Regions from separate parts of the Neobacillus solisequens genome, predicted to be linked through region 2. Evidence: riboswitches for the same ligand, from Rfam matches in the RefSeq annotation. Region 2 holds a riboswitch; the other holds the start of a gene.
The links. Region 2 has a riboswitch for S-adenosylmethionine ahead of mmuP (S-methylmethionine permease). Riboswitches for the same ligand answer to the same signal wherever they lie in the genome.
Positions count from the first base shown of each region.

Region 1 (16,654 bases), on a different contig from region 2:
AATCAAACAAAGTCGTCCTAGATAAAATTCTACGATTTAATTATTTAAAGATGTATGAAGAAGATAAGGACTTATTAGAAGACGTGATTATTGAAAAAACGCAGGCGATTGAGATGGCGGAAACCTATCATACGATCTTGTCCGGGATGATGAACGCCTTTGCTTCGATTATTTCCAATAACTTGAACATTGTTATGAAGTTCTTAACCTCGATCACTATTATTCTGGCTTTGCCAACGATGGTGGCGAGCTTTTACGGCATGAACGTCAATATTCCGTTTGCTCATTCAGCGCATGCGTATGCGATTCCACTTGTCTTTTCTGCTTTATTTGCGGGTCTAACAGCACTCATATTTTGGAAAAAACGATATTTTTAACCTCACCAGCCAATTTTTTGGCTGGTTTTTCTTTTTGGCTATGTTAAAGATTTTAAATCTGCTGATTGGAGCGAAAATAGCATATAAGTTTAACAGAGTCTTCTTATTAAAAGAAATTTTCCCAACATAGAAAGATTGTTTTTTAGTTGAAAAATAGATCTGTTTAAGCATTTTTATTTGCCATTTCGGGAATTGTCTGAAAAAATAGGGGTGTCAAGTAATATAAAAATACAAGCTTGGAGATAGATAAATGGAAATGGGAGCCCTGATTAAATATTATCGAACACAAAGAGGAATTACCCAATCGGAGCTGGCGAAAGGGATTTGTTCGGTTCCGCACTTGAGCAAAATTGAAAACAACTTCAAGGAAGCGAATGACGAAACGCTCGCGCTTTTACTGGAAAGACTTGAAATTTCCATGGGAGAGATGCAGGAAAAAGAAGGTCAAATCAAGCTTCTATTAAGAGAATTTAGCAGTGCCATCCATTTTTATCAAAAGAAAGAAATCGAGGAAATCTTTCAGAGGATTAAAGAGGTGGAACCATTTATCCCCTTTTCAAGATATATATATATTTGGGAATTATATAAGTTTCGGTTTCTATTATTCAAAGGGCAAATAGATGAAGCCACAAGGCAACGGGATTTATTATATAAGCTAAAGAAAAATTTTTCCCAACATGAAGACTATTTATTTCGTTACTATCATGCGATATTGTTAATTCTAGAAGGACAATATCGCAATGCGGATGAACTTCTTGAAGCGCTGTACATAGAAAATGAGCAGGAAGCAACCAGCGGTGAATTTCTTTACCATCGTGCCCTTGTTAAAAGTTCATTGGACCAGCCCGGACATGCGATTCATTTTGGAAAAATGGCCTTGCAGCTATTTATGAACCAGCATAATTTTACCCGGATCCTCCACACCCTGATGTTGCTGGGGATCAACTACACCCATTCCCATATCTATGAGGAAGCACTAGGATGTTTCCAGCACCTCATTCGCAATGCGGAAATATTACGGGAAGAGCGGCTATTGCCGCAAATCTATCATAATATGGGATATTTGCAAAGCAAAATGGGGGATTTTAAGGCGGCCCTCACCTTTTACAAAAAAAGCTTAGCACTACAAGACACACATAATTACGACTACCTAGTTACCTTATATACGATCGGCGAGCTTCATTTTTATTTACATTCACTAGACAAAGCCCATGAATGTTTTCAAGATGTCCATACCATGGCGCGGGATTTAGGTGTAAAAAAATTCAGACTGTTAGCTGATTATTATTTGCTGCGCATTGCTTCACCGGAAAAATCATATAAATTCCTTGAGGCCAAGGTCATTCCTTTTTTTGAGGAAGTCGATGAGCACAGCGAATACATGACTAAGTTTTATAAACTGCTGGCCGATTATTACAACCAACAGAATATGGCCCAGAAGGCAGTAAAATATTTATACAAACTGACGTAGGAGGATTCCACATTGAAAAAATTAACGATGGTACTTTTCTCATTAGCTTTATTGCTTCCATTTGGAGCTACCAAAGCGGTAGACCAACAACAAGCAAGCACAAATGTGGCTGCTTCAGCTACCTATATTCCTATTCAACCACCAGTAGGTTGATCATGTTTCTCTGATGAAAATCAGGGATTTTTTTTTCGTTAATTGGAAAGGATGAAGAGGGGGTTACCTGAATTTTTCGAGGAGGATGAACATGAATTCATTTGTAGTAAGTTTTCACCAGGAAGACAATGTCGACACTATGCAGGTGCAAAAGTTAAACCAGGAAGACTTCGATAAGGCGACAGCAGGCGGAACAAGACATTTATTTGAACTCGACACCAATATCGGTTTCTTTGTCTTTTTTGACGGTGCCGATGAAGACGGCACCATCTCCTATATGGTGCTGCAATATGAAGAGGATAATGAAGAACCGGTCGGCTGCTATGCCTTCCAGCTAAGTGACTTTTATGAATTCATGGCACTGTATTTAAACGATCTGGAATTCAGCGACGAAATCGATGATGAAAAAGACGACGAGGAATACGGCCCAATCCATCACCTAGCACATCTGTTATTTCATATTGTTGAGGCCGGAAACGACCTTGATGCGTAAACAAAAGCACTGGACACATTTGCCCAGTGCTTTTTTCTAGCCTTTTTTCGATGCTTTTTCAGGTATTGTAACGCGGGCATTCCCCATAAAGATAATCGTAATGGCAATTAACGCAATGGGAATTAATGTTAGCAAAAAGGTATGTGTAATGGAATCAGACATTGCTTGAACAATTTTATCTAACACAAAGCTAGGAATTTTCGAGCGCTCATCGGCTTGGAAAATTTGCCGTGGATCGCCCATTTTAAAGTTAGCGCCGCCTTGCATCCCTTTGAAGGCCTCTTTCAGGTTATCCGTGAACCAGTTTCCTTGAATTGTCCCAAAAATCGTTACCCCAAGTGTCATCCCAAATGAACGCAGGAAGGAGTTGGTGGAGTTGGCCGTTCCACGATACTGCGGTTCCAAATTGTGAATCGATGCGGTTGGTAAAAGTGAGAAGGAGAACCCCACCCCAAAACCAACCAAAATCATGAACAAGGTTAACATCAAGCGTGACGTATCCACCGTCATCGTGCCGAGCAATAACATTCCGACAACATAGGAAATGACGGAAATAACCATCAGATTGCGATAAGTTGTTTTCGCCATGAAAATTCCGGCAAACGAGCTCCCTGCCACCGAACCAAGCATCATTGGTGTTAAAATAAGCCCGGAATTCTTCGCCGTTCCACCATAAACAGCCTGCACAAAGATCGGTATAAATACCGTTAAAATAATAAAGGTAGCACCATATAAAAATGCTAGGATTTGCGATGTCGCAAACAGTCTCCGTTTAAATAACCAAAGTGGCAAAATCGGTTCCTCTGCTTTGGCTTCCGCAAAGAAAAAGAGGATAAAAAAGATAAAGAAGCTAATAAAAAGGCCAATAATCTGTACGGACTGCCAATCATATTCCTTGCCGCCCAGTTCAAGCGCAAACATAAGGCTGACAACGGATACTACTAAAGTAATGGCGCCCCACCAGTCAATTTTTTGCTTGGAGTGCTGTAAGGACTCATGATAATATTTTACGATTAAAAAGATCGAGACAATGCCAATCGGCACGTTTACATAGAAAATCCAGTGCCAGCTTATGTAATCCGTGATGTATGCACCTAATAGAGGCCCAAGAATACTCGATGCACCGAACACGGCTCCAAGTAATCCGGTCATTTTTCCTCGGTTTTCGGGTGGAAAAATATCAAACACAATGGTAAATGCAATCGGCATCAACGCTCCGCCGCCAATCCCTTGAATTGCCCGGTAAATGCTCAACTGGACAATGGTTTGGGAAATCCCGCACAGTGAAGAACCGACTAAGAAGATGATTAAACCAAACATAAAGAAGCGTTTACGGCCATACATATCCGATAGTTTTCCAAAAATCGGCATACCTGCCATCACCGCCACCATGTAAGCGGAGGTAACCCAGATGTATTTATCAAACCCGCCAAGATCGGAAACAATTGTCGGCATCGCCGTTGCTACAATCGTATTATCCATTGCCGACATCAGGATGGCCAATAATAGCCCCGCCACAACTGGCTTCAGATTCGTATCACTTTTGATCATAGAATGTCTCCCTATTTTTTTAGTCTTATGTTTTGTATTGTACCAAAGAATCAGGAAAATTAACTTTAAAATATGATGAGAAAGGGAAAATATTACATGAATTGAAGATTTTAGGGGTGTTATCAACATGAAATTGGGGTTTATCAACGTGTTTCAGTGGATATTGACGTGAATTGGGGAAATATTCAACGAGATATCGACAGGTTTTTACTTAAAATCAACAAAATGAAGGATGCGAAAAATTTATCGACGGGAATTACGATTTATCAACGTGTTTAGGCTAGATATCAACACTAATTAGTAAAATATCAACACAATTTCATACCTTATCTACATAAATCCATCTTTTATCGACGTTAATCCACCATTTATCAACAACTCACAATAAAAAGCTGACCCAAATTAATGAGCCAGCCCTAAATTTATCCTTTTAAAATATCATGATCCACATAGCGTTCACCGTTCAATTCACTAACGATATTAATGGCAACCTTGGCACCGTCGCCAGCAGTTACAATCGTGTGCATGCTGACACCTGCTATTGTACCGGCAGCCCAAACTCCGTCAATGTTTGTTTTTCCAGCGGCATCAACGTCAAGAATAGTTTTTACCCTTGGCTCTGTACCAGGCTTTGTATTTATGCCGGCAGCTTCTGCAAGATCAGCCATCATACCAGTTGCTAAGACAACATGTTTTGCCTCGAATCTCCCATTATCTGTTTCTACCTTTAGGCCGCCGTCTGCTTTCGCCACATTGGTAACAGTTGCTTGAACGATTTCAGCGCCAAATTTGCGTGCTTGGTCTTTCCCGATTTCAACAAGATCCGGACCAGTAATTTCCTTCACACCATAATGGTTTTCAATCCATGCGCGCTTCGTCACACTCTTATCATTATCAAGAATTAATGTCTTTTTTCCAGCTTTTGCGGTAATTAAAGCTGCGCTTGCACCTGCAGGACCTGCTCCAACAATCACAACATCATACATTCCAAAAACCTCCAAAGTAAAGTTTTTACACTATCATTATAGGTATACCTAAATTGAAAAGTAAAACATCTTGCTTATTTCAAAAATTTAGAGAATCGAAGTTTTGTGAACTTGCTGTTGAACCTTTTCGCTACGGCCTTTTCCTTTTCTCGTATGAAGGAAATAAAAGAGAACTAAGCCAATTAAAACATAAAACGAGCACAAGAAATACAAGGAACTGTAATCCATCTTGGCAGCAATTAATCCGATAAAATAAGACCCAAGCGCCATCCCGGTATCATAGATCGATAAAAACGTGGCTGTCGCCAGCCCTCTTTTTTGCGGCTCAGCCTGCTGGATCGCAATGGTTTGGAAAGTTGGGAACAAAGTACCCCAGCCCAAACCAATCATTCCCGCAGAAATGAGGAACATCACTGCGGTTTCACTCATACTTAAGATGAACATCCCAATCGAAAAAAGTATGATACAAGGATAAGAAAGCACATTTGGGCCGAAACGATCGAGCCATTTTCCCGTAAACGGTCTTGAGAGCAATAACACGATGGCATAAACCACGAAAAATAAACTAGAGACATTCGCTAAATGACTTTCGTTGGCGTAGATCGATACAAAGGAAAGCAGGGCAGAGTAGACGATTGCCATAAAGCTACCAACAAGCGAAATGGGAACAGCAGATGGTTCGAAAAGACTTTTGAAGGAAAAAGTCGAGAGCACTTCGATATCTTTTGTTTGTTCCAATTTCTTCTGTTTTACACTAAGTCCTGTTATCAAGGATCCGATGGCTACCACAACACTGAGTAAAAACATGATTTTGGCACCCCAATGCTGAATGGTCATCAACCCGATAAACGGTCCGAGCACCATCGCCATATTAGTTGACATAACGAAATACCCCATGCCCTCACCTCTGCGGGAAGAAGGGATAATATCGGCCACAATTGTACCTACTGCCGTCGTCGCCATTCCGAAGCCAATTCCGTGCAGAAGTCGTATGACGAGGAAGCCAACGATGTTTTTAGGAAAAAAATAAAACAAAGAGGCGCCCGCGAATATCATTAGGGCGGTTAGTAAGACCTTTTTGTTCCCGGCACGCTCCAGCCACTGTCCGGCTAACGGTCGTGAGATAATGGCAGATAATAAAAAAACCGTGGTCATTAATCCTGCGGTTGATGCGCTGCTATGTAAATCATTCAGTGCATAGGTTGGCAGGGTGACCAACAGGATATAGAAAGATAAAAATAGAAAAAAGTTGCTGAACGAAATACTGATGAAGTTTTTTGTCCATAACGTAGATTTGTTCATGTAATCCTCTCCTTATCGAAGTTTTCCCAGCCAGCCTATTTGCAGCTGAAGAAGTTGTTTCTGTATTGTGTCGGGTACGCCTTCTAAAAGCGCCTTATTGGTTTCGTTAACGACTTGCTCCCACTTGGGATAGGAGTTTATAGCCTCCTCCGTTAATTGAATATATTTTTCCCGTTTGTCCTTTCCGGGAATCTGCATGACATACCTCTGACTGACGAGGCGCTGAATTGTCCGGGTCATCGGAGGTGCTTCAACAAACAAATACTCACAAAGTTGCTTTTGGGTTAATGAACCTTTTTCGTGTAGCACATATATTACAGCCCATTGTGAGCTGTATAATCCTAATGGTTTTAATGCTTCATTTAATTTGTTGGTCAGATGACGTGAAAGCTGATGAAGAGTGTGGAATAATTCGTGGTACATAAATAATTTTCTCCGTTTTTTATAAATTAGTTACCTGGGTAACTATATAGGAATTAAGGTTAATTGTCAAGGAATGTTCATATTTTGCGGGGCTCGCGGGATTCCGGTTAAAGCTTGCGGGATTCCGGTAAAAACGCGCGGGATTCCGGCAAAAACGAGCGGGATTCCAGCCAAAACCCGCGGGATTAACCAGGATATCGGCGGGAATCAAGCCTGAGTCCGCGGAAATGCACCAGATCTACCTAAGCCCCTACCAATTCCACGCTAAAAATCCCCCGCAGCATCACCGCGGGGGACAACAACTCAATCATTTCAACACATTAAAATACCTAGCTTCCGGATGAGCAAACAACATTGCGGAAACAGAGGCCTCTGGTTCCATCATGCAGCCCTCTGTTAACTGCACCCCGATTTCTTCTGGCTGAAGCAGCTTAAACAGCTTTTTCTGATCCTCTAAATCGGGGCAGGCCGGGTAGCCGAAGGAGAAGCGTTGTCCTTGGTAATGAGCAGCGAAACGGTCCTGCATGGTGAATGTGATGGGATCCGGGAAGCCCCATCGGTCGCGCATTTGACGGTGAATCAATTCGGCGAATCCTTCAGCACTTTCTAATGCCATGGCCTGAAGCGCGTGGCATTCAAGGAAACGACCTTCACTCTTTAATTCATCAGCCTTTTGGCGGATGCCTCTTCCAGCCGTTACCGTAAAGAAGCCAACATAATCCATCACACCGCTGTCAACTGACTTTAAATAGTCCGCTAAACAAAGGAAAGGTTCGGATTCCTGACGCGGGAAATCAAAGGTTTCAACGACGCGGCTCAAATCTTCAGGGTCATAAATATACACCTTATTGCCGTCTGATTGTGCCGGGAAAAATTGATAGACAGCCGCCGGAGTGACCCAGTTATTGGCTTTGGCTTCCGCTAACAATCCATCGACCATTTCTTTCACCTTAACCGCTTTTTCATCTTTTTCTGCCAGTAATTTGGCGATTTTCCCTTTTACGCCAAGATGGTGCCCAAGAAGCATTTGCATATTGATATAGGGCTCAATATGGGAAAGGGAATATGTTTTTAATACGTGTCTCTTTGTATCTTTTGGAACGAATACAGGAGCATCCTTAGACACAGCTGGTTTTGGTTTGACAGCCACAGAAGAAGTGGAACGAACCGGCAAGTCTAACGGGATATCCGCTGCCGCTAGCTTTTTATTTTTTTCCTCAAATAACTTCTCCTGCTCTTCAGGCGAATGGAGTTGATTGGCCAAAGCCAAACCAGTCATGGCATCCTTTGCATAAAGCACAAGTCCATCGTATTCTTTAGAAATTTTCGTATCGGTAAATTTACGGGATAAAGCTGCACCGCCGACTAGAATCGGCAGGGACAGACCTGCTTCTTTCATATCTTGAGCCGTCAGTACCATTTGTTGAGCGGATTTTACTAATAAACCTGACAGCCCAACCATATCCGGTTTTTCTTCACGGATCGCCTTAATTAAATCAGCAGGTGTTACTTTTATGCCAAGATCACGGACATCATAGCCGTTATTGCTTAGAATGATATCGACGAGGTTTTTCCCAATATCATGCACGTCCCCTTTAACCGTTGCCAGGATGACTTTTCCTTTTGAAGAGGAGACATCGCCTTTTTCCATGTATGGCTCCAAGAAAGAAACAGCGGCTTTCATGACTTCAGCACTTTGCAGCACTTCGGCAACGATCAGCTGGTTGTCATTGAATAGACGGCCAACTTCTTTCATGCCCTCCATCAATGGTCCATTGATGATATCCAATGGGGCAGGGTATTGAGTAAGAGCCTGTTCCAAATCCGGTAATAGACCTTCCTTTGTGCCCTCGATAATATAATAGGAAAGCCGCTCTTCAAGCGTCATATTCGGAATGGCGGACTTCGTTTCTTTCTTTTTATCACGATAAAAATCAGTAAATACGGCCAATGTTGCATCGTTTGTGTTAAATAGGAGATTCTCGGCCAACTCGACCTCTTCCTTAGAGATCGAGGCAAAACGCTCTAATTTCTCGGTATTGACGATCGCATAATCGAGACCGGCCTGCGTACAGTGATACAAGAACACGGAATTTAAAATTTCCCGGCCAACTGGCGGCAAGCCGAAGGAAACGTTACTGATTCCCAAAATCGTTTGTACCTCTGGCAGATGTTCCTTAATTAGACGAATTCCATCAACAGTAGCTTTTGCTGAACCAATATATTGTTCATCTCCAGTTCCGACAGGGAATACCAAGGGGTCAAAAATCAGATCCTGAGGTTTCAAACCGTATTTATGAACCAAAAGCTCATAAGACCGTTTGGCAATCTCCAGTTTTCGCTCCGCCGTTACCCCCATGCCTTTTTCATCAATTGTTCCGACAACGACTGCTCCACCATAACGGTGAATCAATGGAACGATTGTCTCAAAGCGTTCCTCACCATCTTCCAGGTTAATCGAGTTGATAATCGCTTTCCCTTGTGAAAAAGTAAGGGCCTTTTCAATTACTTTATCATCGGTGGAGTCAATCACCAATGGGACTTTAATTTTCTTGACGACTTCGGTAATAAAATTCTCCATATCAACTAGCTCTTCACGATCAGGATCGGCTAAGCAAATATCGATGACATGGGCGCCGCCTTTCACCTGAGCTCTGGCAACTTCGGCAGCCTCTTCAAATTTCCCCTCCGCAATCAACCGTTTAAACTTTCGTGATCCAATAACATTGGTCCGTTCCCCAACCATGATGGGGCGCAATGTTGGGTCATCATAAATAAACGGTTCAATACCAGAGACCATGTGCAGCTCAGATGGTTTAAACTCACGCGGCAGATAATTTTTCATTGCTTCAGAAATGGCTCGAATATGATCCGGTGTTGTACCACAGCAGCCGCCGACAATGTTAAGCCAGCCGTGGGCTGCAAAATCAGAAAGCTTCTTTGCCAAAGTTTCCGGTGTCTCATGATAATGACCTTCTTCATCAGGCAAGCCGGCATTCGGGTAGCAGCTGACGGCTGTTGAAGCAAGAGCAGCTAAAGAGCGGATATGATCCTGCATGAACTCCGGACCGGTGGCACAGTTTAAGCCTACTGCAACAGGTTTCATATGCTCAACCGAGATAAAGAACGATTCAATTGATTGTCCAGCTAACGTAGTTCCCATCGGTTCAATCGTTCCTGAAATAAACAATGGCAAGGTTTTGCCTGTTTTTTCAAAGGCATTCTGTATCCCGACAAAGCCTGCTTTTACATTCAGCATGTCTTGGCTTGTTTCTAAGAGCAACAAGTCGACGCCTCCGTCGATGAGACCGAGTGCCTGCTCCTCATAGGAAACGGCCAAAGCTTCAAACGTGGTTCCACCGGTTACACTTAAAGTTTTAGTCGTTGGTCCCATCGAACCAGCAACATAACGCGGCCATTCCTGCGTCGATGCTTTTTCGACCTCAGCTGCAGCAATCAACGCGGCTTTTTTATTAATTTCATAGGCTTTATAGCCCAACTCGTATTCATCTAGAACAATACTCGTTGCGCCAAAGGTATTTGTTTCAATAATATCAGCGCCTGCTTCCAAATATTCACGGTGAACCTTGGCGATCACCTCAGGAGCAGTCAACACAAGATTTTCGTTACAGCCTTCGTACTCTTCGCCGCCAAAATCATCTGCGGTAAGATCAGCTTGCTGCAACATCGTTCCCATGGCCCCGTCCATCACGAGGATCCGTTTTTTCAATTGTTCAGTAAATGGTGTTTTCGGCATAGCTGTTCCCCCTCACTTCACCTGCACGCTGTCGGGCATAATGGGCCAGTTCAGCGGTCATTTCATAACGTAAAAATGGTGTGATCAAATAGATGCCATTAAATAAATCCAATGCAGCATCAATCAAATATTTCGTAATCTCAATTCCTTCACGGGCGGCTGCCACCGGATTATCGCTCAGCTTCGCCATCCGTTCACGAATGGAGTCGGTAATTTTAATGCCGGGCACTTCATTATGAAGGAACTCGGCATTCTTACTGCTTGTCAAAGGCATGAGCCCAATATAAATCGGTGCATTCAGATGCTTGGTATGCTCATACACTTCCACGAGCTTTTCCTCAGAAAAAACAGGCTGAGAAATAAAGTAATCCGCACCGTAACTGATTTTCTTTTCCAAACGTTTTACGGTTTTTTCTAGTGAACGGACATTCGGGTTAAATGCACCGGCGATACTGAAGGCCGTTTTCTGCCCTAAATCTTTCCCAGAAAACGATAACCCTTCATTGAGCTGCTTAATCATTTGAATCAACTCAAAAGAAGAGACATCATAAACGGAAGAGGCTCCTGGGAAGTCGCCAACTCGCGCTGGATCACCGGTTATCGCCAACACATCATGCATCCCTAAAGTATGAAGCCCCATTAAATGGGATTGCAATCCGATGATATTACGGTCTCGGCAGGCGATATGGATCAGTGGGCGCATGCCCAACTCCTGTTTCACTAAATAGCCAAGTGATTCATTGGAGATTCTCACCTGGGCCAGCGAATTATCCGCCATCGTAATCGCATCGATACCTGCTGTTTTTAATGCTTTTGCTCCTTCAAAAAACTTTTTCGTATCTAGTTTTCTCGGAGTATCTAATTCTACTATGACAGAAGGCCGTTCTTTCACAATTTCATGAAGCGGGATAGAATCCCGTTTCGCTGATTGGCTTTCAACATGAATCGACCTTGGTTTTAATTTTACGACTTTTTCGTAAATTGGTACACTACTCTTTACTTCTGCTGCAAAAGCGCGAATATGAGCCGGAGTCGTGCCACAGCATCCACCTATTAAGCGGACCCCTTCATTTCGGAAGCTTTGTGCAGAATGCCGAAAATAATCGGCATCTCCGTCATAATGAAATTTCCCATCTGTATAAGCGGGGAGACTGGCATTCGGATAGGCTGACAGAAACGCATGCTTCGGCAATTCAATTTGAGCCAGTGCCTCCAGCATATGGTGCGGACCAAGCCGGCAGTTAATCCCCACGACATCAGCACCAATCTCTTCAAGCCGTTTCAGAGCATTATTTACAGGAGTCCGATTTTGTAAAAAACCCGGCTCTTGCAAGGAAACCTGTGCAATAATCGGCAGTTTCGTTTCTTTACGAGCAATCGCCAGTACTGTTTCAAGCTCTTCCTGATCATAGAAGGTTTCCAGCAACAATCCGTCAACACCTTCTAGCAATAGACAATACAGCTGTTCACGGAAACTGCGTTTAATTTCTTCTATAGTAATAGAATTGGGTTTGATGCCGCGATTGCCACCAATGGTACCTAGTACATAGGCATTTCCCTGCGCCGCCTTTTTCGCATTCACAACAGCGGCACTATTAATCTCCTTCACCGAATCCTCCAAACCATACCTCTGCAGCTTCAAATAATTGGCCGCATACGAATTAGTTTGAATCACATCGGCGCCGGCATCGATATAAGCCTGATGAATGCGTTGAATTTGTTCGGGCTGGGAAAGATTCAGCTCCTCGAAGCAGCAATCCGTACCATAGGAATAGAGCAGCGTTCCCATTGCGCCATCCCCAATTAAGATTTGATTCGATAATTTTTCTAAAAAGCTCATTTCGATTCCCCTCGTTGTAAGACCAATTCGTTGTGTGCAAGCTTTTCAAAGGCCTGGGAAAAATCCTTGATAAGATCTTCCGGATTTTCCAGACCGACAGATAAACGAAGTAAACTATTTTTAATGCCTCGCTTTTCACGTTCTGGTTGCGGCATAGCAGCGTGTGACATTTTTGCAGGATAAGATAAAATCGACTCCACCGCACCAAGACTCACAGCAAATACCGGAATCTTCACATTGGAAACAAAGGAGCGAACTACATCTTCATCCTTTAGTTCAAACGATAAAACCGCACCGGCACCATAGGCCTGTTCCTGTTGAATTTCGTATTGGGGGTGATCCTCAAGAGCCGGATAGTATACTTTTTCGACAAGCGGATGGGCTTGTAAAAATTCTGCCAAGGTTAATGCCGATCTTTGCGATTGTTCCAGGCGAACATGGAGAGTCTTCAACCCGCGTAGTACTAACCAGGCATCTTGAACTCCCAAAATCGCTCCAAAGGAATTTTGTAAAAAGTAAAGCCGTTTCGCTAGCGCGTCATCGTTCACAACAGCTAGCCCGGCAACGACATCACTATGTCCCGCTAAAAATTTCGTAGCACTATGTAGCACCACATCAACTCCCAGCTCCAATGGTTTCTGAAGCTGTGGAGTTAGGAATGTATTATCCACAAAAGTCAACGCATCAATTTCTTTCGCCAATTGACTGATTGCGCGAATATCCGTCACTTTTAATAGCGGGTTAGAAGGTGTTTCAACATAAAAGGCCTTTGTATTAGGTTGAATTGCCTGTTTTACCTGATCAAGGTCTGTCATATCGACAAACGTATGTTGGATCCCGAATCGTGTAAGAACCTCGGTCACCATTCGGAACGTCCCACCGTAGACATCCTCCGTAATCACGACATGATCGCCGGAAGAAAGAAGCAAGAAGGCTGTGGAAATGGCCGCCATTCCTGATGAAAAAGCAAAGCCTTTCACGCCGCCCTCTAATTCGGCAATGACATCCTCCAGTGCTTCTCGAGTCGGATTTAAACTGCGGGCATAATCATATTTGCCAAATTGGTCGATATCAAATTGATGAAAGGTGGATGCATGCTGGATCGGAACACTTACCGCACCCGTAGCAGGGTCCACTTTATGACGGTTATGAAGCAGCCTCGTTTCAAAACAATAATCTTCGGTTTCCATTATGCAATCACTCCTTCACGAATTTTGGCAAACGCCTGACTAAGATCAAAAATAATATCTTCCGCATCTTCTGTACCAACAGAGAAACGCAACAATCGATTACAAACACCTTGTTGAATGCGGATTTCTTCAGGAATATCAGCATGGGTTTGTGTTGCTGGATAAGTAATGAAGCTTTCCGTTCCGCCCAGGCTTTCCGCAAACGAAATAAGTTCTAAATTCTGCAGGAATGGGTTAACCCACGTTTCATCCTTAATTCGGAAGGAAACCATTCCGCCGCGTCCCGGATATAAAACATCAATGACATCATCATGTTTGGAAAGGAATTCAACGATGGCCTGCGCATTTTTTTCATGGCGCTCCATTCTTAAGGATAGAGTCTTCATACCGCGCATAAGCAGCCAGGAATCAAACGGACTAAGCACACCGCCGGCTCCGTTATGATAAAGGGCCAGTTGCTCGCAAAGATCTTGGCCTTTGGCAACAATCAATCCGGCAAGTACGTCATTATGTCCACCCAGATATTTGGTCGCACTATGGATGACAATATCCGCACCAAGCTTAATCGGCTGCTGCAAGAGCGGAGTATAGAAGGTATTATCAACAATCAGCAGAATTCCGTGCTTTTTTGCAATCTCGGAAATCGCTGCAATATCTGCCTCCTGCATGAGGGGGTTGGTAGGAGTCTCGAGAAAGATGGCTTTTGTTTGCGGAGTAATCTTGCTTTCAACCTCTTCCGGACAACACGTATTCACATATTGAGATGTTAAGCCCCATTTTTTATATCCTTTTTCCAATAGACGATAAGTCCCTCCGTATAAATCCTCACTAACAAGCCACTCATCTCCAGATTGAAATAAGGAGAGGATCGTGAAAATCGCCGCCATTCCAGAGCTGCAGGCAAACCCCTGATCGCCGCCTTCCAAATCAGCAATCGTCTTTTCAAGGAGCTGGCGTGTTGGGTTTCCTGTCCGAGTATAATCAAACCCAGTCGATTGCCCAATTCCTGCATGGCGGTAGGCAGTTGAAAAATATACCGGTGGATTCACGGTGCCTGTCTCCGTTTCACTTCTGTTTCCAATTTGAGCAAGTTTCGTATCAATTTTGTACATTGTGCACACTCCCTGTTTAGTAAAATTGTAGTGTTTTCTCACTTTAAAGCATTGCGGCATTAAAGCGTGGTAATAAAAGAAAAAAGCCCTCTATAAGAAGAAGACTTTTGTAATCCGACCAAAGCGTCATTCTTCTTATCTCGCAAATTAACAATTTGCAGGAGTTAGCACCTTTTCAGTGAAAAAATCCACTGAAGGTTGCTGAGGCGTCACAGGGCCATTCCCTCGACCTCTCTTGATAAGAAAATCAATATTAAGACTTTTTATAAAATTTACTACAATTTATAAAAGGTGTCAATAAATTTTTAGAAATTGCAGAATTTGCTGGATTTTGTAAGGGGGAAGATGGTTGACAATGAGACTATTAGATTATAATATAGTTTTATCAAGTTGTTCTTTATGTAGAACAGATAAAGAGTTTGTATCCCAGATTTATTAGGTAGAAAAGAAAATAATTAGGTAAATATACCGGTAATTAAAGGTTTTATGTATATATAATCTTTTAAATGAATATTCTAACTGTGTTCTTTTTTTAGAACCTTTGTTTCATATTATTTATTCAGAATATTCGGTTATAAAAGGAAGAATAATAGGATAATAGTATTTAACTAATGACTTTTTACATAGTTGGTGGAGGAAAACCATGAGTGCTATAGCAGGGATCTATCATATGAATAATGAACCTTTAATTGTTGAACACGGCAGAATATTAATGAAAGAACTAGAAAAATATCCAGCAGATGATGTTCAAACTTGGTATAGCGACAAAATCTTCCTCGGCTGTCATGCACAATGGATCACACCAGAGTCTGTCGGTGAGAAGCTTCCTTATTATGATCTAGAAAGGAAACTGGCCATAAATGCCGATGCCATCATTGATAATCGGGCTGAACTATTTGAAAAACTCCAAATCCCAAAGGCAAAGCAAAAATCCATAACGGACAGCGAACTAATCCTCCTTTCTTATGATAAATGGGGCGAAGACTCACCCAAGTATTTAGTTGGCGATTTTGCCTATATGATTTGGGATGAGCGAGAGCAGAAGGTGTTTGGGGCTAGGGATTATTCTGGTTTAAGGACTCTCTACTTCCACTTTCAAAACAACAAGTTTGCATTCTCGACTGTGATGGCCCCTTTATTGAAATTACCATACATAGAAAAAACATTAAATAAACAATGGATTGCAGAGTTTTTAGCGAATCCGGGGATGTTTGAATCGGTAGATCCTTCTTCAACGGTTTATACAACATTGCGGCAAATTCCCCCTTCACATTCATTAAAAGTGATAAATGGCGAACTAACAGTATCAAGGTATTGTCAGTTGCCAGAAGAAAATAAGTTGAAATTGAAGTCTAATGAGGAATATGAAGAGGCCTTTAAGGAGGTCTACCAAAGGGCTGTTAATGACCGATTAAGAACGATTCACAAAGTGGGCGCTCACCTAAGCGGCGGATTAGATTCCGGATCAGTGGCGTGTCTAGCTGCTCCAGCATTGCGCGGGGAGAGCAAACAATTGCATACCTTTAGCTACGTACCTTTACAAGAGTTTGAGGACTGGACCCCTAAAAGTCGGGTAGCTAATGAGCGTCCACTGATTGAATCGACTGTAAATTTTGTTGGGAATATAGTACCCGAATTTCTGGATTTTGAGGGGGAAAGTTCATACACAGTCATTGATGAATGGCTAAATCACTTAGAAATGCCCTATAAGTTTTTTGAAAATAGTTATTGGCTAAAAGGGATTTATGAGCGGGCTAACCAAAAAGGTGTAGGGGTGCTTCTTAATGGTCAAAGAGGAAATTGGACAGTTTCTTGGGGTCCAGCGTTAGAATACCACGTCAGGTTATTAAAAAAGTTTCAGCTGATTCGAAGTATTCGAGAAATATTTTTATATAGTAGAAACCTGCAAGTAAAAAAGTCAAGAGTTGTGTCAGTTGTAGCTCGGAAAACATTTCCATTAGTTGGTAGAATTTTCACTGGGAAAGAAGTGGACCCTTCT
Region 1 is NZ_JBKFGJ010000010.1:11,746-28,399, forward strand. It holds gene ACI3K6_RS10740 (magnesium transporter CorA family protein) at 1-377, shown strand, start outside; gene ACI3K6_RS10745 (helix-turn-helix domain-containing protein) at 628-1,848, shown strand; gene ACI3K6_RS10750 (hypothetical protein) at 1,861-2,001, shown strand; gene ACI3K6_RS10755 (cytosolic protein) at 2,093-2,494, shown strand; gene ACI3K6_RS10760 (MDR family MFS transporter) at 2,531-4,045, opposite strand; gene ACI3K6_RS10765 (FAD-dependent oxidoreductase) at 4,468-5,031, opposite strand; gene ACI3K6_RS10770 (MFS transporter) at 5,119-6,333, opposite strand; gene ACI3K6_RS10775 (MarR family winged helix-turn-helix transcriptional regulator) at 6,346-6,756, opposite strand; gene ACI3K6_RS10780 (hypothetical protein) at 6,830-6,973, shown strand; gene metH (methionine synthase) at 7,064-10,513, opposite strand; gene ACI3K6_RS10790 (bifunctional homocysteine S-methyltransferase/methylenetetrahydrofolate reductase) at 10,491-12,353, opposite strand; gene metC (cystathionine beta-lyase) at 12,350-13,543, opposite strand; gene ACI3K6_RS10800 (methionine biosynthesis PLP-dependent protein) at 13,543-14,655, opposite strand; SAM riboswitch class I at 14,788-14,900, opposite strand; gene ACI3K6_RS10805 (asparagine synthase-related protein) at 15,299-16,654, shown strand, end outside.
Region 1: another riboswitch for S-adenosylmethionine. It lies ahead of ACI3K6_RS10800 (methionine biosynthesis PLP-dependent protein); the one in region 2 lies ahead of mmuP (S-methylmethionine permease).

Region 2 (16,654 bases):
GTACCCAGTACACGTTTTTACTGATCCCTAATCTGATTTATTTCTGGGGTGTTCACTTCCCTTCACCTACCAATAATTCAACAAAAACCTCAGTGGCTTTTGTTTGGAATTTGACATTTGGGGTCACAAGTGAAAAATTCCTCATCATGGGAAACCCTTCGATTTCCAGTAACTTTAGCTTTCCCAGCTGCAATTCATTTTTAATAGCCGAGTGTGAGAGCAAAGAAATTCCTAAACCAGCTTCAATGGCTTCCTTAATCACTTGGGTACTGCCAAAGGTCATAACATTCTTGGGATAAAAATTCAATCGTTGGAAGCCCTTTTCCTGCATTTCTCTTGTCCCTGAACCCTCCTCACGAATGAGCCACGTCTCCTGGCTTAAATCAAAAGAGCTTATTTTGTCTTTGTTAAATAAAGAATGGCTCGGTGCTGCTATGATGGATAAATGATCATAGGCAAATGGCGTAATCTTTAGTTTCTCTGTTTTTAATTCTCCCTCTATGATCCCTACGTCAATTTGGTGATGTAAGACCAATTCTATAATTTCATTCGAATTCCTTATCATGATAGTTGGATTTAATTGCGGATACGTCTTAAGTAAGGCTGCAATTTTATGTGGGAGAATGTATTCGCCATAGGTATAGCTTGAGCCAATAGACAGGGTACCACTTGCTGTATGTTTTAGATCATCCAACAGATTTTCCATCCTGGTATAGAGACCTAGAATATTCTTTGCGTGATGATAAACAATTTCTCCTGCTTTATTAAGCCTGACAAACTTATTCGTTCTTTCTAATAATTTTATATTCAATGACTTCTCTAAGTTCTGTATATAACTGCTGACTGCCGGCTGTGTCATATGGAGAATTTCAGCAGCACGTGTGAAATTTTGTTGTTCTGCCACTGTAATAAAAACATGTAAGGCTTGGTCCATTTCGTCTCCTCCTTTATATTCAATAAGTTTTATAATAAACATTTACTTATCATCATCATTATAATAACTAATTTTACTTATTACTGTAAGAGGCATATGATGGACACAGGAAATCATCTTGAAGGGAAATCATAAAATGACGAATACAGTAGCTAAACATCATACGATAGGCAAGCAGCCGAGGTATTCTACAATAGAAAGTTGGCTTGGAGGAATTATTTTTACTTTTGTTATTGCATTGGCTGGTTTTGGATTGTCCAAACTGCCTGGTCTAGACCGTGTCGGGCAACTTGCCTGTGCCATTTTGATCGCAGTTGTTTATCGACAAATATGGGGATACCCGGAGCGACTGCGTACAGGGATTCAATTTTCTGCCAAAAGACTGTTAAGACTGGCAATTATTCTTTTTGGATTAAAACTAAATATCCATGTTGTTCTACATCAAGGATTGGGGTTACTTGTAAGAGATGTCGGAACCATTGTTTTTTCAATATTCCTTACCACATTCCTTGCAAAATTATTCAAAGCAGATTCTTCTTTATCCTTGCTACTTGGAATTGGAACAGGTGTCTGTGGTGCAGCAGCAATTGCCGCTGTTTCACCGATCTTGCAAGCAAAAGATGAAGATACCGCAATGGGGGCAGGGATCATTGCATTGGTTGGAACCATTTTCGCCACAGCCTATACCATTTTAAGGCCGTTTATCCCCTTAACTGCTCTACAATACGGTATTTGGTCGGGGGTAAGTTTACATGAAATTGCACACGTAGCTCTGGCCGGAGCACCAGCCGGACCAAATGCCCTCGCAATTGCTTTGTTAGCCAAACTAGGCCGTGTCTTCTTACTTGTTCCACTCAGTTTTATTCTTATGTATTGGATGAAACGTAGAGGAAATAGAGAATCTGATTCCGATACAAAAATTGAATTCCCCTGGTTTCTAATAGGATTCATGATTATGAGCCTGTTCGGAAGCTACGTCCTTGGCCATTCGATCACGATTTCAGCTAGTATCCTAAATGGAGTATCCTTCTTCACTTCTTTTATCTTGACGATGGCCATGATTGGATTAGGTTTAAATGTTAGTCTGAAAAACCTTCGCACGAAGGCGTTACGACCACTTCTGGCTATGTCGATTACTTCCATTCTTTTATCGGTCATCACCTATTTCACGATGTAACTGGGAGAAAATAAAAACCCCTTTTCCGAGGAAAAGGGGTTTTTAGCGTGGTATTGCAATCAAGCACGCGTAATTTTATTTGTGAATCCAAACGGCACCGGCAGAATTGTCTTTTGCTTCACCGATTACTTGGATTTTAAGCGGATACTGTGCTGGAACAATTCGTCCGGCATCAGGAATAACGGTGTTTGTGTATGTCTTCGTGGCATCGAACGTTTTTACGCCTGGAAGACCTTTGTAATCGTAAATTCCACGGACTGCATTTTCAATATACCATGCAGGTGTCTGGTCTAAGGAGAAGGCAGCATCGGCAATCTGGTATCTTGTGCTTTGCTTAATGGTTGGAGAACCGTCAGTAACGGATTTACCCATGATCGCTTCAGGATGGGAATCGACAACACCAAGGAAGCCTTCGCCCGGATGAACGCCCGTCCAGTTATCGGTAAACGTTTCATCGCCATACCAAACTACTAAACCAGTATTATATTTCACCCCACGGGAGTACTGTAATGCCGCATCAGATCCAGAATAGTTTCTCCACTCTAGATAATAATAATGTGGTTTCTTGATCCAGCCGTCAGATACTTCAAACCCGTTCAATGCTACTTTTGGTGTTCCCTCTGCATCATCGGAGAATGCAACATTGCCATCTACTGTTAATGACAAATTATCCATTGCAAAACCATCTGGAGCCAGTCCACCATCTGTTACGTATTCAAAAACAAGTTTTACTTTCTTACCGGCAAATTCGCTTAAGTCATAAGATTTATCTACCCATTGACCTTTAGTGGACTCAAAAGCGGAGTTTCCGCGTACTACATCCGATTCATCACCGATGACATCCACTACTTTCTGTGTACCGTCAGATGCAACAGCGGTTACATTTACGTAATCATAATTGGTTTCCACATCGTACAACGCCTTGTAAGCAAACGTTGCATGGCTTGCATTTGTTAAATCAAAGTTCGGGGTTTCCATTACAGTATGTAGGTCATCCCCTTTTGTACTGTAGTAGTACTTGGCCCCAAATTTAGGTGGTATTCCTGGAATTTGCTTTTCAGGAAGGTTTACTTTCACAATTCCAGGGTTCTTGGATTTGGTTACACTCTGATCAAGAACAGCTGCTAGACCGTTTTGATCAAGATCTTTATAATCTACTTCCGTAATATTTGCCCAGTTGCCGCCCAATACTTTTTGGAAAAACTCTTTGTTTTGCGGTGAAAAACTTGGTGGCTGGGTGCCGGCAATGTGTCCGTTCCAGCTGCCGCCGCTCATGATGGACCATGAGGCAACTGGCTCACCTTGACCGGTATACTGGGTATCATATTCGTCCGGAAGACCTAAATCATGGCCAAACTCGTGTGCAAATACGCCAACTGCTCCTTCTTCAGGCTCGATGGTGTAGTCGTACGCAGCCATTCTGCCTTCTTTCCAATAATCTACCGCCGCTTTTGTATTTGGTACGGAATAAACACCGCCTAGATCCCAGCGGTGAGACCAAATGGCATCGTCACCTAGTGCTCCGCCGCCAGCTTCTTGACCTACACCAGCATGAAGAACCATCAGATGATCAACCAAGCCGTCTGGCTCGTTAATATTTCCATCGCCATCAATGTCATAGATATCCAATTTATCATAATCAGCTAAATTGACCCCTTTTGCTACAGCCGCATTCAGGGCATCTTTTACTAGACCGCGAGGACCCTTGGTTCCCGGCTTGTTATCGTTGCCACCCTCTGGGGCATCGCTACCGTAATCAGCAGCATTCCCTGGAACCGTTAGCCAATCAGAAACGTTTCCTGTTACGGTATAGCTGCCGCCAGATTGCTCTTCGTAATATTGTTTAAATGTTTTTACCTTATCACCATTAAATAAGGTGAAATCTTCATTGCCAAACAGCATTTTTTGATAATGATCGCGATTGAAATCTTTGGCGTACATATATCCTGGTTCTTGCTCAATGTTGTTGTGTTTAAAGTCTGCATATTCTACTAGCAAAACTAGCACTTTATCCTCACGGACAGATCCGTTATACGAGGCCTGCTTGGCAGAGTCTACTTTCACTTCACCATTCGGCTTGCCCTTTTTGAAATTTTCGTGGCCTTTATTAAGCTGGGCAACCAGCTTGTCCTTTTGCTTGGTTAAAAAGTCTTTTGCCTTTTTGTCCATTTCCTGCTGCTCTTTTGTTAGGACTTTGTCGGACTTGCCCGGCTTTTCTCCCTGCTTCTTTTTAATGTAAGCGTTTACAGCCTTTGCGATTTCTTCACCGGATGCATCCTTTGAAATAAGTCCTCTTTTCTGTAGTGCTTTTGCCAGCCTGTCCTGGTCAATAATGTTCATGTCCATTGTGGCTGACTCTGCAGTATAAGCCGTCTTTGCTGCAACAGGGGAAATCTTTGGTACTGCAAAACAACTAGAAAATAGTGCCGATGTTGCCAAGGTTGTTGCCGCAATGCTGGAGAAAACCTTTAATTTTCCTCTCTTCTTCACGATTTAGCCTCCCTTTATCTCTATTAAAAAAATAGTACATGTAAAATTGTAATCTACCAATCTATTTATGTAAATATTTACAATAGTCTAAATTTTAGACAAAATACTACACCTATTTTGCCATTTTTTCACTCCTTTAAAATAAAAAAAGCCTTGCTATTCAAGGCTTTTGTTTCCTTTTCTGTAAAAATATCGGTCTTAATCAAACGTTTGATTAATTGAGATATACCTGTCAATTCTCGAAAAATGTCGATGAAATTAGACACATTCATGCTTTTAGTAGCGCCACTTTTTTGAAAGTTCTTCAATGTGATGGGGCGTTGTTCGGCAGCATCCTCCGATCAACCTTGCTCCTGCTCTGTACCATTCTTCGGATTGCAGTTCGAACCTTCCACATAATTCTTGGCCATGCCAAGTTTTTGTTACCGGATTATAGGTTTCTCCCGAATTTGGATATACCAGAATAGGCTTTTTCGTGTTCGTGCGCAACTCCTTAATGGCACTAGTAACATAGGTTACTGGTGCACAATTTATACCAATGGCAATGATTTGTTGGTCCTCGTCAAAATACTGTGCACACTCCGCAAGCTTAGTACCATCACTAATTTCTTTTTCATTTTTCAAAGAAAAGGATAGCCATGCATATACCTCCGGAAATTCTCGCAATAGGGACGATAACACTTTCGCCTCTTGTAAAGAAGGGATCGTTTCAAATGCTAATAAATCGGCTCCGGCTTCAATCAATGCTTCCATTCTAGGACGATGGAATTCTACTAATCTTTCATCTGTTACGCCGTAATTTCCTACATACTCTGAACCATCAGCTAGGTAAGCTCCATATGGTCCAACAGATGCAGCCACTAATGGCTTAGGCCGATTATGCTGCGCAGTTTCCTTCCAAAAATCATCTCTTGCCCTTCTTGCCAGCAGCACTGTTTGCTTCATTAATTCTAAAGCTTCCTTCTTTTCTATTCCACGAGCGGAAAAACCATCAATTGTTGCCTGATAACTTGCCGTAATGGCACAGTCCGCCCCGGCACGAAAATAATCAGAATGAACCTGATAAATCAATTCAGGATTTTCAAGTAACACACGTGCAGACCAAAGGGGATCATCCAAATTACATCCATGGGACTCCAGTTCTGTCGCTAAGGCTCCATCTAGAAGCATAATAGAATGTTGGGATAAAATGGTATCAATTGGGTTGATTTTGTTGGACATAATGGGCGCCTCTTTTCTTTAGATTTTGTGTAAGATAGTAGCTGCCGTAGCAGAGTAATATAAATGGAATACCACAATATAAGGCTATTCGTTGAGTTGGATCAAACGCAATTCCAATACAGGATGCAAGACACAAGATAAATGACAAAATTGGAACAAACGGATAAAGTGGCGTACGATAAACCAAGTCCTCTATTGAATTTCCTTCTTTTAAAAATTGTCTGCGAAATAGGTACTGGGAGGCACTAATACTCATCCATACAACCACCACAGCTAGACCGGAAATGGATACTAGCACAATGTATACAGTATCTGGTGCAACAATGCTAGAGAACAAAGATAAAACTCCGCCTAACATACTGAAAATAACGCCATTGATGGGAACACCCTGTTTAGTCATTTTGGCAAACATGGGTGAAATGGTCTTCTTATTAGCTAATGACCAAAGCATTCTTGAGGAAGCATACAGTCCTGAATTGGCAGCAGATAAAATGGCTGTTAAGATCACAAAGTTCATAATGTCGGCAGAGTAAGGCACCCCTATACGTTCTAGAACAGCAACAAACGGACTCTCTAATACGCCAGCATCGTTCATAGGCAGTAGCGCAGATAATACAATGATGGTTCCTACAAAAAAGAGGATCAATCTCCATAAAGTCGTGCGAATGGCCTTCGGGATTGTTTTTTGCGGATTCGCTGTTTCTCCAGCTGCAATCCCGATTAATTCCGTTCCTGAAAATGCAAAATTCACCGCAAGCATGGTTATGAGAATGGCAAAAGCACCATTAGGAAACAGGCCCCCTTTTACCAAATTTGAAAAGAAAGGTGCTGAGTTTGAATGGGACATGGGAAGAATGCCTACCATCGCCGCTACACCTAAAATAATAAAGACCACAATGGCGATGACCTTTATAGATGAGAACCAGAATTCAGTTTCAGCGAAAAATTTAACCGTTAATACATTAATGATAAAAATTAAAACGGCAAAAAAGGCACTCCAGATCCAAACATTGACCGATGGAAACCATCTTTGCATAAGCATTCCCGCAGCCGTAAATTCAGAACCTAAGGCAACCGTCCACGTTAACCAATACAACCAGGCGACCGTATATCCTGTTCCTGGTCCGATGTATTTAGCTGCAAAGGTATGAAAGGCACCCGTTTCAGGCATATGTACAGAAAGCTCTCCCAAACAAAGCATGACTAGATACACCACTAATGCACCAATCAGATAGGATAAGATCGTCCCAAACGGACCTGCCTGTTGAATCGTATAGCCCGAACTTAAAAATAATCCAGTTCCAATCACACCGCCAAGCGATAGCATGACAATATGACGCGTTTTCATTTCCCTTTGAAATTCTCTCCCATTGTTGTTTTCCATTCATACTCTCCTTTTTAGCTATCCAGAAAAAACAAAAAGCACTCAAAAATGAGTGCTTCACTGACAAATAGAAACGGACCGCTCTTATCTATCAGGTTAATCACCCGCTGGAATTAGCACAGTATCTTAAGCAGACCTGTTGCTGAGGTTTCATCGGGCCAGTCCCTCTACCTCTCTGGATAAGAAATATTTTTTTTATAACCTTATCAGTCATTTTTAGAATTGTCAATACGCTCAATATTTTCAGAAAATATTATTTAACATCAACAAATTGACCTCTCCCTGAAAACGTTAAATTTGAACATTATGTGGCAATTAGTAATTTATTTATAACTGTGAGGATGGACCATTACATTCATCACTATTTTTTAGACACCCTATTGTTTAAAGTGGTGGATATTAGGTTTACTTAAAAAACGTAATGAAATGGGGTTTTTTTCTTGAATTTTCCACAATTAAAAATAGGTCATATGATGCCAAAGGTACCAATCATGCAGGGTGGCATGGGTGTAGGAATCTCTTTAAGCGGACTTGCCTCTGCTGTTGCAAATGCTGGGGGCATTGGGATTATATCAGGAACTGGAATTTCCGTTGATGAAATGCGATCACATATAAGAAAAGCGAAGGAAAATATAAAGGATTCAGGCTATATAGGAGTAAACGTTCTTTTCGCTATGAATGACTTTGCTGAAAAAATGAAGGCAGCCATTGATGAAAAAGTTGATTTCATCATATCAGGCGCTGGAATTTCTAGAGATATGTATGCTTGGGGAAAAGAATCCGGTATTCCCGTTATTTCGATTGTATCTTCCGCAAAACTGGCTAGATTGTCAGAACGTCTTGGTGCTTCAGCCGTTGTGGTGGAAGGTCATGAGGCCGGCGGACACCTTGGTACAGATAGACCTTTGTTTGATATTTTGCCTGAAGTGGTGGAAGCTGTTACGATCCCGGTCATTGCTGCTGGGGGAATCATGACGGGGGAAGATGTTGCGAGAGCCCTACGCGCGGGAGCGTCTGGTGTACAGATCGGAACCAGATTCGTCGCTAGTGATGAATGTGATGCCCCATTAACGTTTAAAGAAAAATATGTACAAGCCAAAAAGGAAGATACCATTTTGGTCAAAACAACGGTTGGTCTCCAGGGGCGTGCCATTAAAAACCATTTTATTGATCTTATTTCAGATGACAAAAAGGTGAAAATCAAAAAGTGCATGGATTGCTTGAAAAATTGTTCTTATCGTTTCTGTACGCTTGATTCTTTGATCACATCGATGAATGGAGATTGCGAGAATGGTCTAGTTTTTGCCGGAGCCAGAGTCCATGAAATCAAAGAAATCCTACCAGTTCAAACAATCATCAACAATATTATGAGCGAATTTAAAGCTTGTGTATAAATGGAAAGGTACCTGCCCACTATCACGGTCAGGTACCTTTTTTTAAAAGGCTATGTTAAAGAATACGGTTGATTTTAAACCCTGTTGATTGGAGCGGAAGGCACGAAGACTCCTCGAAAATGCTACCGTATTTCCTTCGTGCGTGGGCGAATTCTAGGTAGAAAATCAATGTCCTGTGGGAGTACGGTTCTGGACAGACCCCGCAGGCGCAAGCGCCGAGGAGACTCGCCGAAACGCCCACGGAAAGCGAAGTGCCTGGAGTGGAAATCAACATACAAGTTTAAAGAGCCTTTTAAAAAATAACGAAATCCCTCTATAAATCAGGAATTTGCCAATCAATTTCCTCCAACCCTATTTCCCGCAGAATCGCATTTGTTCTGGAAAACGGTCGGCTGCCAAAGAACCCCCTATTGGCAGAAAAAGGACTTGGGTGCGGAGATTTGATGATGTAATGATGCGGTGAGGTAATCAACTGTTCTTTTTGTTGCGCAAAATTCCCCCAAAGGATAAACACAACCGGTGTTTCCCGCTGATTTAAGGTTTCAATCACTTTGTCCGTAAATAGGTCCCACCCAAGGTCTTTATGAGAATTCGGTGTCCCTGCACGCACCGTTAATGTCGCATTCAACATCAGTACGCCTTGCTCGGCCCATTTTACAAGGAACCCATTATTCGGGATCGTGCACCCCAAATCCGCTTTCAGTTCTTTATAAATATTTTGCAATGATGGCGGAATACCCACGCCTGGTTTAACAGAAAAGCTTAATCCATGTGCCTGTCCCGGGCCATGATACGGATCTTGTCCGATAATGACCACCTTCGTCTGATGAAACGGAGTAAGATGCAAGGCATTAAATATATCGTATTGCTCCGGATAGATCACTCTCGTTTGATACTCTTCTTTTAAAATTCCCCTTAGCCGTTGATAATACGGCTTTTCAAACTCTCCTTCCAACAAAGGAGACCAATCATTTTTTAAAATGGCCATTTCTATTTCACACTCGATTCCAAAGTTGTTAAACTACTATTATTATAATGAGTGGTGAACGGGGGTATCAATCATAAGATTTTCTTCGCTAATTCTTACTGGGATTACTAAGGTCAACAAAATTGATTTTATATACAATAAAACTAGTCGCAATATTATGTATCATATGGTCCCAAATATAATGAAAATCTTTGCATGTAAAAAGCCTTTATGGCAAATTGCGTTTTGAAAGACAAAAGACTTGTTACTAACCATGTCAGTGTCCTTCATCAAGCTTATGAAGGACAGTTTTCATTTCTAATAGAAGCCTGATGTCTTTCATCCCAGCTATGATGGACAATACCATTATTAAAAATGAGGTACTTGTCTTTCATCCATTTAAAGTCTACTGAGCCTTTAAAGGCTTTTGGAACTCACATGGCCTTCTATCTCCCCTCAATCATAGAGGTGGTCACCCCACCAACAACGATCACGACACAAGAATAAAAAATTCGATCCAAATTCAACACAGAAAGACCTGCTAATACAATCAACCCATCGATGAAGATAATAATCCATGCGATATTCAACGAAAGAGATTTTGAAATCATTTTAGCCAGCAGATCCGTCCCTCCTGAGCTTGTCTTGTAATACAGCATGAGCCCAACACCTATCCCAATGACCATTCCCCCAATGATAGCACTTGTTAGCGGAGAAATCAGAAATTGGTAACGAAGAGGTGCGAGAACATCAATAAATATGGACGATAAAAACAAACCAAATAAACTACTTAAGAAATAGGTTTTTTCATTCTTTGAGGCTAATAAACAAATAGGCAGGCTCAGTCCCACCATTGCAAAACCCGTCGGAACCTTCAAAAAGTAATGTAGGATCAAAGCCAGCCCCAAAATTCCGCCGTCAATAAAATGATGCGGGATCAAAAAACCATTAACCCCTATACCCAAAAGAAAACTGCCAACTACCGTCGCCATTATTTGCTGATAAATACCCATCACCTTTGTCCAAGTTTTTTAGTTTATAATATGACAGCAACTTGGAATTAAGAATGGTTTTAAGTATGTGGATGTCGGCCCCCTACCAACTCCTGAGTGTCCACCACAAAAGGACAATTGTCCACGAACGGTGCCTGTCACCCAAATGTTTTCACCCAAACCCAACCCATATCCACCCAATCTGATTTGTTTCAAATAGTCATATATTGATATCTTTTACTATTTTAAAAATGTGAACAATTTGTGAACTATATGTCGATAATTTGAAGAATAGTATCGTTATGTTATAATTTTAAAGTGTTTAATTTTTATTTCCATATTTTTACACAAAGTTTCATCTGCGGATTAAATAGAGATAGATTACTATTTTAAAAGGGAGTTATTTTGTCATGAAGGTTCTGGCCATTGTTCCTGCTTTTAATGAGGGCGCCAATATTCATCGTTTAGCTGAACTTTTCAGTAACATAAAGAACGTAGATGTAATTGTTATTAATGATTGCTCGACCGATAATACTTCAGAAATGTGTCGGGATTTCGGATTCAACGTCATAGATCTTCCTTCCAATCTAGGGATTGGCGGGGCTGTGCAAACAGGATATAAGTACGCTGAAAAGCATGGGTATGATATTGCGATTCAGGTAGATGGAGATGGACAGCATAATCCTTTGTATATTCAATCCCTAATCGATCCACTTATAAAAGGTGAAGCTGACCTTATCATTGGATCCCGGTACTTAGAGAAAGCGGGCTTTCAATCTTCGTTTATGAGAAGAATTGGCATCAACTATTTCAGCCGCTTAATTTATTTTTTACAAAAAAAGAAAATTACCGACCCTACTTCAGGATTTAGAGCTTGCAATCGCCGAGTCATCACGTTATTTAGTAACCGGTATCCATCGGACTATCCCGAACCTGAATCCATCGTTTATCTATTGCGGAATAATTATTCCATTAAAGAAGTTCCCGTCGTGATGAATGAACGCGAGGGCGGAGAGTCCAGTATAAACTTTATACGATCAATTTATTACATGATTAAAGTTTCCCTAGCCATCATTATTGATAATTTAAGAAAAATTGGGCTGACGTAGGCCACTAGAATCTTTTTAGGTGAGAATTATGATTACTACACAACTGCAAATCATTTTATTTATTGCTTCTATCATTACATTCATTATCATTGTTAATATGATTAGAAAGTATCGTCTAGAATTACGATATTCATTAATTTGGTTATTTTTTTGTGTTGTGAATATCTTGTTAGCATCATTTTCGAAAATTGCCGAATTTATTGCTTCCACACTTAGTATTGTGGAGCCTGTAAATGCCATTTTCCTGTTATCATTTGTTTTTCAATTCTTTCTTATTTTTAGTCTGACCTTAACCATATCCAAGTTATCAAATAAATTAACTCATGTGGTCCAGGAGGTTGGTATTTTAAAAAAGGAAATTGAAAAAATGCAGGCAAATGAAACTATGGACGGAAGGTTACATACATGAAATACATACTTATTTTAGCTAATATTCTTTGTTTGGTATTGGGTCAGACTTCTTGGAAGATTGGACTTGAAAACTTGCATCTGCACGGAAATATCATTCAAAAGTTCTTCCAATTCTTTTTTTCGCCGTTTATTTTAGCAGGCTTTGTTCTTTATATCGCTGCAACAGGCATTTGGATGTATCTACTCTCTAAGCTGCCACTAAGCTTTTTGTATCCATTACAAAGTTTGGCCTATGTGTTTGCTATATTTATTGCCCTTTTTTTATTTAAAGAGAGTATTCCTGTTACAAGATGGGTTGGAACAGGTGTGATTCTATTTGGGGTCTATCTCATCACCCGTTAAATCATGGCAAAATCTCTAGTAAAGGAGCATCTCTACTAGCATGGCAGGTTACAAACAATGGATTCAGTCAGAAATCAAAGATTACTGGCTGCCATGGCTGATAATCACTATTGTTTTTTTCTTTTCTTCTTTATACATCTATGAAAATAGAGGTATTTTTATCCACGAACGTGAATCTGAGCACCTTGTAGTCAATCAACAAAGAAACGATATGACTCTTGGAGAATTAACTGGGAATATGAAGTTATCCCAGTCATTTCGTGTGGAAGAAAATACATTTTCACGGGTTCAATTACAGTTCGGAACCTACGGCAGGAAAAATCACGGAACTCTCCTTTTTACGTTAAAGGAACAAAAAAGCGGAAAAATGATTTCCAGACAGAAGTTAAGTCTTTCCAAGCTTCCGGATGTCAAAAACTTTTATATAGACTTTCCACCGGTTCATCAAGCAAAAGGGAAAGGTTATATCGTAAGTCTTGAGGGACATCACTTACAGAGCGGGAATACGGTTACCCTTTGGAGGAGTGCAAAAGACTCTTATAAGAATGGAAGTCTCACCATAAACGGGAAAAAGCAACCGGGGGATTTGTTTTTTAAAGTCCTGAAAGTAGAGAATAAGCCCCTACTTAGTAAAACAGCCTTTGTTTTAGTGGGGGTAGCATTACTTCTGCTCTTTTTAGGATCCGTTGTCCTAATCAGGAAATGTTCAGATCATTTACATAAGGTATTTCTGATTATTGCGATCCCGTTTGGTCTTATCATTACATTGATCATTCCTCCTTTCGATCAATTTGACGAAATTGAACATTACTTTCGTTCCTTTGAAGTGTCCGAAGGGAAATTTACCAATCAGACGGTTGATCAAAGACTAGGAAACTATATACCCATTAGCCTCGTTGATACGGTACAGGATGTCCGATTTATTCATCAGGATGGCTTTAAATATGAACTTGTGAGGCAGGAGTTTGCTAAAAAGCTGGACTCCGACCACAGGATTTTCACGCGGAATTATGCCAGTTCCTACCCTCCATTAATTTATTTTCCCCAGGCATTGGGGATGATGTTGGGCAGGCTGATCTTCGATTCACCATTAGCGATGATGTATCTCGGTCGATTATTTAATTTAATCGCCTATATCTCAATTGTCTATATGGCTTTAAAAATAGTTCCGGTAAAACGAAAACTATTCTTTACTTTGGCGTTAATCCCGGCGCCACTGATCCTAGCAGCTTCCCTGTCTGCAGATGGAATAACCGATGCAACTGCTTTACTATTTGTTGCCTATATTCTTCACTTAGCCTATGGGAAGGTAAATCAAATAAACAGGAAGCATATAGCTACTGCCATTTTAATTGGGCTGTTTATAGCCTTATCAAAAATTGTATACATTCCGATACTCTTTTTATTTTTAATTATCCCTACTTCAAAGTTTTCGAGTAAAAAAGAGTATATAAAAAAATTCGCCTACTTGTTTATAGGCTGTATGATTCCATTTGTCATTTGGAATTTGATGAATTTGAAAAACATGTCTGTACCTGACCTAAGAATTAATCCTGGAGTTTCACCAGGTGATCAAGTAAAATTTGTCCTAACTCATCCGCTATATTACGTTAAGTACTTTATTGATACCTTATATAGTGAAGGGAATACGCTAGTCATTTCGATGCTGGGAAAAGCCACATCAAATTATCTATACCAGGCACCTTCTATTGTAATTTTCTCGTATCTCTTTATGCTCCTATTATTCGGAATCATAAAGGAAGAGACGGAGATTTCAATCCCAGTACGAAATATAGACCGCTTTATTTTTCTAGGTATTTTCTCAATAGTCTTTCTCCTAATCTATACGGCTCTTTATGTAGGCTTTAGTCCCGTGGGAGCACCTATAATAGGCGGGGTTCAAGGAAGATACATGATTCCAATTGCAGCACTCTTTTTCTTAAGTCTTTCTTATCCGAAGATTGTGAGTAAAGATGGAAAGCTGGGATTCCTGATTTACACTATTGTGCAGTGTTCAATGTTTACGTTGTTGCTTCATTATTTAGTTGATATTAATAGTTAACCTGAACGGTTACCATAGATTTGAGATTAAACTGATTCAGGACGTGGTCTACACACACTTTTAATTTTTGGCAATGTTATCTTATAAAAATTAAAAATGGTACCAGTTGGTAGGACACTCGAAAAAAGAGTGTTCAGCCTATACTGGTACCATTTTTTGATGTCCCATTCTAGAGATGTCCTCTTAGCATCCGTGTAAAAGCAAATCTTTTAAGATGATTACCGACATTTAGTTATCTTACAATAATGACCCTTGCAGGACTTGTATTTCCCGCGGCATCTGTTGCTGTGACGAGTATTTTTGTTCCAGTCTTTTGTTTGGCAATTGTTACTTTAAAATAGCCTTTAGAATTTGCTTTAGCTAGATATTTCTTTGAGCCAATTGATACGGTTATAGTTGATCCTGCTTCGGCCGTTCCTGTAACAAAGGTTGACTGGTTCGTGACAGCTTGCACAACCGGCATTTTTGGTGGTGTTATATCTGTAACGACTACCCTACAGCTTGCCTGCTTTTTTCCATCCTCTGTGGTAACGGTTATGACGGCGGTACCCACCTTTTTAGCCATTACTTTTCCTCTAAAATTAACTGTGGCAACAGCTGAATTACTACTGGACCAGAACACTTTTTGATTTGTTGAAGTGGTTGGGAGTATATTAGCTTTTAACTGATGCTGTTCACCGGTATTCAATGTAAGCTTTGTTTCTGCAAGCTTAATACCAGTAACAAAAATTGGATTAGGATCGATTCTTAAAATAGAACCGCCAATCACACCGTATAATTCATTTCCAATCCAGTAATTTTTTAAGTTTAAATTCTTATTTTTTACACCAATTGTATACAATCTTATTGGTGTACTGGCTTCTCTATTAATAAAATAGTACCCATTCCCGGGATCTGAATAAAGCCCATAGGCTTTTACAATGACATCTCCATTTGCACTAAGAGATTCTAGTGATACATTTAACCCAAAATGAGTCAGCTGCTTTGATACTCCGTTTTTCCATAAGAAGATTTGGCTTGTTCCGTTTATGGATTTCGAATATACCACATAGCCATTATTAACGGCCAAAGGCATTGAATCTACATCAATAGTTTTTTCTATCCCATCCTTATTTAAAATTAATTTACTGTTGTAACTTCCAGACGGTTGATCACCATATACTGTAATGTTCCCATCTGAAAACACATTTGTATAGGAAACATGTTCACTAGATGAAAGCTTGATCATGTTACCATCCGAATATCGATAAACCGCTCCTGATGATACAAAAATGACCTCTCCGTTAGCGGTGACATCAATCACCATTCCATCTTTACGTACCAATTGTGCATTCCCAGTCTCTAAATTTAGTAAATAGATTTCTCTTCCGGAAAAATCTTCCGAATTTGAACTTGGTTTTAAATCCCCGTTCCATATTGCATAATTTCCTTCAACCTTTAAAGGGCTATTCAAAAGCTCTCTACCAATATAAATAAGATTACTATTTTTATATACAAACAAACTGTTGTAATAAGAACTATATAATGCGAGTAGTACCCCTTGAGGAGTTATATATCCTTTAAGCCTTCCTGCATATGCAAAAATCGTTGTCTCACTTGCTGTCTGCAGATCTTTTAATTTTATTTCATTATTTGTGGTTTTATATAGTATTTTATTATCCTTAAAATCTAGTATTACACCACTTACTTGATATTTTTTGTTTAAATAACTACTGGGATCAGCATACAATGTTTTCGTTATGGAAACTGTCCCTCCTGTCTCATTAGTTGCAACAAATGTTATGGAGGTACTCCTATTCATCATTTTTGTAAGATCAAGGTACATTACGGTATCAATTTTATTAACGGCATCCATTTGCTGTCCATCGGGTGCCGTTATTTTAATAGTGCATTTTTCACCGGCTAAATCAGAGGCTTCTGCCTTGATTCTTATAAAACTATTTGTAAAACTGAAATCTTGCGGTGTATAAATGGTGAGCTTTGGTTGTTTCGTATATGTAAATGTAGTTTTATTTGTGGCATTATTCCCATACACATCAGTGGCCTTTACTTCAAGAGTTTTCGCTCCTCTTTTTAACCCAGCCAGATTTATTTTTCCTTCCCATTCACTATTAGTACGTGTAAGGGTAACTTCCCTTCCTTCAACTCGGGCCGTTACTGCACTAATTTGA
Region 2 is NZ_JBKFGJ010000006.1:420-17,073, forward strand. It holds gene ACI3K6_RS07595 (LysR family transcriptional regulator) at 53-934, opposite strand; gene ACI3K6_RS07600 (YeiH family protein) at 1,071-2,111, shown strand; gene ACI3K6_RS07605 (immune inhibitor A domain-containing protein) at 2,187-4,601, opposite strand; gene mmuM (homocysteine S-methyltransferase) at 4,878-5,822, opposite strand; gene mmuP (S-methylmethionine permease) at 5,797-7,206, opposite strand; SAM riboswitch class I at 7,288-7,392, opposite strand; gene ACI3K6_RS07620 (NAD(P)H-dependent flavin oxidoreductase) at 7,647-8,600, shown strand; gene ACI3K6_RS07625 (uracil-DNA glycosylase) at 8,914-9,588, opposite strand; gene ACI3K6_RS07630 (YitT family protein) at 10,014-10,580, opposite strand; gene ACI3K6_RS07635 (glycosyltransferase family 2 protein) at 10,970-11,668, shown strand; gene ACI3K6_RS07640 (DUF2304 domain-containing protein) at 11,697-12,077, shown strand; gene ACI3K6_RS07645 (EamA family transporter) at 12,074-12,421, shown strand; gene ACI3K6_RS07650 (DUF2142 domain-containing protein) at 12,462-14,483, shown strand; gene ACI3K6_RS07655 (Ig-like domain-containing protein) at 14,716-16,654, opposite strand, start outside.